Regions from separate parts of the Janthinobacterium sp. UMAB-60 genome, predicted to be linked through region 1. Evidence: predicted binding sites of a transcription regulator. Region 1 holds the regulator's gene; the other holds the start of a gene.
What was found. Region 1 encodes LexA, which represses DNA repair genes until DNA is damaged. Its sites were predicted from a motif close to ACTGTATNNNNATACAGT; they were not measured.

Region 2: the regulator LexA is predicted to act here: its motif matches at 1,763-1,780, upstream of dinB (DNA polymerase IV).

Annotation. Positions count from the first base shown of each region.
Region 1 covers NZ_LT607484.1:348,159-351,494, reverse strand. The annotation lists gene K0F86_RS07480 (cystathionine gamma-synthase family protein) at 1-1,005, shown strand, start outside; gene lexA (transcriptional repressor LexA) at 1,072-1,707, opposite strand; gene rpsF (30S ribosomal protein S6) at 1,984-2,373, shown strand; gene priB (primosomal replication protein N) at 2,394-2,693, shown strand; gene rpsR (30S ribosomal protein S18) at 2,719-3,009, shown strand; gene rplI (50S ribosomal protein L9) at 3,037-3,336, shown strand, end outside.
Region 2 covers NZ_LT607493.1:102,069-105,404, forward strand. The annotation lists gene K0F86_RS18935 (recombination-associated protein RdgC) at 1-445, opposite strand, end outside; gene dinB (DNA polymerase IV) at 562-1,743, opposite strand; gene K0F86_RS18945 (S9 family peptidase) at 1,885-3,336, shown strand, end outside.

The DNA of each region.
Region 1 (3,336 bases):
GTGGCGACCCTGTGCTTCGCCACCGGCATGGGCGCCATCGGCGCCGTGGTGCAGTCGCTGCTGCGCGCGGGCGACCATGTCGTGTCGTCGGCCTTTTTGTTTGGCAACACCAACAGCCTGTGGCAAACGGTGACGGGGCAGGGCATCGCCGTCTCCTTCGTCGACGCCACCGAGGTGGCCAATGTGGCGGCCGCCATCACGCCGGCCACGCGCATCGTGTTTGTTGAGACCATCGCCAATCCGCGCACGCAGATCGCCGACCTGAAAAAGATCGGTGACTTGTGCCGCGAGAAGGGCATCCTGTACATCGTCGACAACACCATGACGACGCCTTACCTGTTCCGCCCGAAAGCGGTGGGCGCGGGGCTGGTGGTCAATGCGCTGACGAAATCCATCGGCGGCCACGGCAATGCGCTGGGGGGCAGCTTGACGGACACGGGCGTGTTCGACTGGACGCGCTACCCGAACATTTTCGACAATTATAAAAAAGCGGCGCCAGCCCAGTGGGGCATCGCGCAAATCCGCGCCAAGGCCTTGCGCGATTTCGGCGCATCGCTGGGGCCGGAAGCGGCGCACCATATCGCCGTCGGCGCGGAAACCATGGCCTTGCGCATGGACCGTACCTGCTCGAACGCCCTGGCGCTGGCCAGCATGCTTGCCGCCGACCCGCGCGTCGCGGCCGTGCATTACCCGGGCTTGCCCTCGCACCCGCAGCACGCGCTGGCGACGGACTTGTTCCGCAGCTATGGCTCGCTGTTCAGCTTTGAATTAAAAGAGGGCATCGATTGCTTCGATTTCCTCAATCGCCTCAATCTTGCTATTCCAGCGAGCAACCTCGGTGATACGCGCACCCTGGTCATTCCTGTCGCCCACACGATCTTTTATGAGATGGGTGCCGAGCGCCGTGCCAGCATGGGCATTGCCGAGTCACTGATCCGCGTGTCGGTTGGTATCGAGGACGAGGTTGATTTGCTCGAGGATTTTAGCAACGCGCTGGAGGCATAAAACGCCAGGGCAATAAAAAAGGGCCGCAACAGTCATGCTGTTGCGGCCCTTTTTACCTGCGGTGGTTTAATGCCAGCTGCGCATCAAGCCTACCGCTAAACCTTCCAGAGCAAACTCATCTTCCGGCGACACGGTGATGACCTTGAAGTCGGGGTTTTCCGGCAGCAGTTCGATGACGGAACCCGTCTTCTTGTAGCGCTTGACGGTGACTTCGTCGCCGATGCGGGCGACGACGATCTGGCCGTTCTTGGCGCTGTCGACCTTCTTCACGGCCAATAAGTCGCCATCCATGATGCCGGCGTCGCGCATGGACCAGCCGCGCACCTTCAGCAGGAAGTCGGGCTTGGCCGAGAACAGGGCCGGGTCGACGTTGTAGCTTGCCTCCAGGTTTTCCTGTGCCAGGATGGGCGAGCCTGCCGCCACCCGGCCGATCAGGGGCAGCGACATCAGCAGTGCCGCCGGCACTTTCGATGCCTGCGCTTCGGCCGCCGCGCCGATCAGGCGGATGCCGCGCGAGGTACCGGGCGAAATCTCGATCGCGCCCTTGCGGGCCAGGGCCTGCAAATGCTCTTCGGCCGCATTGGCCGATTTGAAACCCAGTTCATTGGCGATTTCGGCACGGGTGGGAGGAAAACCCGTGTTTTCAATCGCGTCCTTGATCAGGTTCAGGATTTGTTCTTGTCGTGCTGTCAGCTTGATCATGAGCGGTGGGTGCATACTAAAATGCTGTCTATATGAACAGTCTGTATTTTTGTACAGTATCGCCCACTATGCAAGGGGATTTCCGTCATTTGCGCGAATTTCGTGCGAAATACCGGAATGGGCAGGAAAAAACGCCTGACCTGCCCCGTGCGCGGGCCGCTTGTTGAAGGAATGATTGAAACGTTTGCAAAAGGCGGTTATAATCTTCGGCTGACCTTCCCACACCCGTCTTGACGCCGGGGTGGGCGATTATCAATCCGACCTGAAGGAGTTTGCATGCGTCATTATGAAATAGTCTTTATCGTCCATCCGGACCAAAGCGAGCAAGTGCCCGCGATGATCGAACGCTACAAAGCCAGCGTAACCACCCGCGGCGGTTCGGTTCACCGCGTGGAAGATTGGGGCCGCCGTCAAATGGCTTACTCGATCCAAAAGCTGCCTAAAGCACACTACATCTGCCTGAACATCGAATGCGACAACGAGACCCTGGTCGAGTTGGAAACAGCATTCAAATTCAATGATGCCGTGTTGCGTCACCTGACCGTTAAAATGAAGAAAGCTGAAACAGCTCCTTCGCCGATGATGAAATCGGTACAACGCGAAGACGCGGCCAAAAGCCACCGCACCGAAGCACCAGCAGCCGCTCCAGTCGCAGCCGCAGCTTAATTCTTGACCAGGATCGTGCGCTGAACCAGCTACAAGTTACCGCCATCATTGCCGAGCGCGAAATATTGCGCTATACCCCGGCAGGGCTGCCGATTGTGAATGCAGTATTGCAACACAGTTCGCAGCAGATGGAAGCAGGGATTGCCCGTTTGACCGAGTTTGATGTTGCCGCGCTAGCCGCTGGCGAAATCTCAGGCCGGTTCAGCCAGGCAAGCTTGGGTGGGGTGTATCAGTTCACGGGTTTCCTGGCCAGGAAGAGCCGCAACAGCAAGAGTTTGGTGTTTCACATCATTGATTTTAGTGCAGTCAATTCTGACTAGCGCATTTTAGATACAGGAGCCTGACATGGCATTCGGTAAAAAGTTCGACAAAAATAAGCTCAAGCTTAAAGAAAAACGCAAACAGCAAAACCCTTTGTTCAAACGCAAGAAGTTCTGCCGCTTCACTGCAGCTCACGTTGAGCAAGTCGACTACAAAGACGTCGACACGCTGAAAGACTTCGTCCAGGAAAACGGCAAGATCATGCCAGCACGCCTGACCGGTACCAAAGCGCACTACCAGCGCCAAGTCGACACCGCAATCAAGCGCGCTCGCTTCCTCGCGCTGCTGCCATACACCGATCTGCACCACGCTTAATCGGTCAGATATTCCTGGAGAAGAACTATGCAAATCATTCTGTTAGAAAAAGTTGTTAACGTCGGTAACCTCGGCGAAGTCGTCAAAGTCAAAGACGGTTACGCACGTAACTTCCTGATCCCGCAACGCCTGGCACGTCGTGCCACGGCAACCGCTGTGGCTGAATTCGAAGTCAAGCGCGCCGAACTGGAAAAAGCTGCTGCCGCCAAACTGGCCGCATCGCAAGCCCAGGGCGAAAAACTGAGCGGCCTGACCGTTCAAGTTGCTCAAAAAGCTGGTGTTGATGGCCGTCTGTTCGGTTCCGTCACCAACTTCGACATCGCTGAA
Region 2 (3,336 bases), on a different contig from region 1:
TGATGACTTCATCGGCTTTCGCCGGGCTGGCCGCATCGACCACCAGCCAGCCATTGACGGGGTCGATCCACGTCCAGACGTTGCTGCGGATGCTGAAGGCGCGCGGCAGCAACTCGTCGGCCACGCGCTCCTTCAATTCCTTCATGGCCTTTTTACCGGGCGCAAAGCCTTGCGCTTCTTCCATCTCGGCGGCGCGGGCCTTGGCCACCTGGTTGATGACGGTCGCTGGCAAGAGTTTCTTTTCCGTGCCCAGCAAGATCAACATTTGCTTGTTGACCACGTGGACCAGGCCACCGTTCGGGCGTGGCGTATCCCAGCCCTGGCGCATCAGATCCATGCTGGTCGCCGGCGTAAATTTGTTCGAGGACAAGGCCTCTTCCAGTTGTTCTGGCGTATAAGCCCATGGTGCGGGCAGGCGGTAAATCTGAAGATTCTTGAACCACATAGTTTTTGTCTTCCGTTTGTTTCAGTAGTGCCAGGGGAACGCCATTCTACACTTTCGACGTGAAAATGCCGTCAAAAGCGCGGTCTGGCGCGGTATGTATCTTGTAGGAAACGCCGCTACAGGGCGGGAAACAGCTCCGCCTGGGCCGGCGCCTGCCGCGTCACGACGGCCGGATCGGACAAGGTCGAGATGCGCACGCCCAGCAGGCGGATTTTCTTGTCAAATGGCACGCGCCGCAGGCAATCGCGGCTGGCGCGCAGGATGGCGGCGGCGTCCGCCGTGGCGCTGGGCAGGGTGATGTCGCGCGTGACGGTGCTGAAATCCTCGAAGCGCAGCTTGATGCCCACCGTGCGCCCCGCCAGCGATTGTTTATCGAGGTCGCCCGCCACGCGCGTGCACAGGCTTTCCAGCTTTTCCGACAGGGTGGCGCGGTCGCGCACCACCTGCAAGTCGCGCTCGAACGTCGTCTCGCGGCTGACGGACTTGGTTTCCCGGCTCGTCTGCACGGGCCGCTCGTCGATGCCCAGCGCCGCCTGGCGCAGCCAGCCCGTGTACAGGTCGCCGAACTGCGTGCGCAGCATGGCCATGTCGGCTTGCGCCAGCTCGCCGATGCTGACGATGCCCAGCGCTTCGAGCTTGGCCGTGGCCTTCGGGCCGATGCCATTGATCTTTTTTGCCGGCAAGGGCCAGACCCGCGTTTCCACATCCTCGGGCGACAAAATGGTCAGCCCGTCGGGTTTTTCCAGGTCGGAACAGATTTTTGCCAACAATTTGTTGGGCGCCAGGCCGACCGAGCACGACAGGCCAGTCGCCTCGAACACGGCCGCCTTCAGGCGCGCCGCCATGGCCGGCGCCTGCTCGCCATGTTCGGTCAGGTCGACATAGATTTCATCGATGCCCACGTTCTGGATGATGGGGGCAAGATTGGCCACGGCTTGCTTGAAGCGGGCGGAGTATTCACGGTAGGCCTCGAAATCGGCGGGCAGCAGGATGCTGTCGGGCGCCAGTTTCGCCGCCTTCATGATGCCCATGGCGGAAAACACGCCGAACGCGCGCGCCGCATACGTCGACGTGGTGACGACGCCGCGCCCCACGTAGTCGCGCATGCGCGCGAACTGCCGCGTACCGTCTTCCTGCAGCACCGGTTGCTGCAGCCGGCCGCCGCCGATGACGACGGCTTCGCCGCGCAATTCGGGATATTTCAGCAGTTCCACGGAGGCAAAGAAGGCATCCATGTCCAGGTGAGCTATCCAGCGGCGGGCGGGTGGCTCGGGAAGTGGGGAGGCAGATGTGGTCAAGGACACCTCGCGGCAGGACACTGTAGTTATATACAGTATCGCTGGAAATGCCCGTGGATGCAAGTTGAAACGCATGCGCGCCATAGTTGCTTTTCTCAATGGCAATATTACAATCCTGACACGACTATAAAAGGAGTTGCCTTGTCTACAGCACATCAAGCTTTGCGCCACATGGCCGTCTGCTCATCCATCCTGCTGTCCACGCTGGCGCCATCCGCGCTGGCCGCCGATGCCACCGCGCCAGTCGCCGCCAAGACGGCCTGGCAGGAAACACGCCACGGCACGGTCGTCACGGACGACTACCGCTGGCTGCAAAAGAAGACCGATCCTGCCGTGATCGACTACCTGAATGCGGAAAACGCCTACACGGCGGCCGTCACAGCCCCGATCCAGCCGCTGGCCGACAAGCTGACTGCGGAAGTCAAGGGCCGCATGCAGGAAGTGGACCTGTCCGTGCCCGCACGCCAGGGCAATTTCTACTATTACACGCGCACGGAAGCAGGCAAGCAATACCCGCTGCATTGCCGCCGCCCTGTCGGCGCCAGCGGCGCCTACGATGCGCAGGCGATCGAAGAAATCTTGCTGGACCAGAATCAATTGGCCGAAGGCCACAAATTCTTTGCCGTGCGCGCGTTTGCCATCAGCCCGAATGAACAATTGCTGGCCTACACCACCGACACGACGGGTTTCCGCCAGTACGAGCTGCATGTCAAGGATTTGAAGACGGGCAAGTTGCTCACGGATACCATGCCGCGCGTGACGTCGCTGGCCTGGTCGGCGGACAACGCCACCCTGATGCTGGCGCAGGAAGACGCCACCACCAAGCGTTCGGACCGTTTGTTCCGCCTGGCCCTGGGTGGCACACCGCGGCAGGTCTACCACGAGCCGGTGGAGCAGTTCGCCATCAACGTGGGCCGCACGCACGACCAGCGCTTCTTCGTGCTGACCTCGGGCAGCACGGACACCAGCGAAGTGCTGCTGTTGCCAACGAACAAGCCTGATGGCAGTTTCCAGAGTGTGCTGAAACGCGAAAAAGGCCACCGCTACGTCGTCGAGCACCGCGACGGCCAGCTGTATATGTTGACCAACAAGGAGGCGAAAAATTTCCGCGTCGTCAGCGCGCCATTGAGCGCCCCGCAGCCGAAGCACTGGAAGCCCGTCGTGCCGCACAACAAGGACGCCGTGATCCAGTCCATCGACGTGTTCCAGGGCTACCTGGTGGTGATGGAAAAGGCGCGTGCCCTGAACCGCGCGCGCATCTATGATTTTGCGCACAAGAACTGGAAAACGGTGCAGTTCGACGACCCCGTCTACCTGGCCACGGCGGCCGGCACGCCAGAGTTTACCGCCACGCAATTTCGCATGTCGTATCAGTCGCCCGTCACGCCGCCCACGGTGCTTGACGTCAGCATGCAGGATGGCAAGCGCACGGTGCTGAAACAGCAGGAAATCGTCGGCGGCTATGATGGCAGCCGCTACACCACGCAACGCCTGTGGGTGAAGGCGCGTGATGGCGTGCAAGTGCCGCTGTGGGTCATCTACAAAAAAGGCGTCAAGCTCGACGGTTCCGCGCCGCTGCTGCTGTACTCGTAT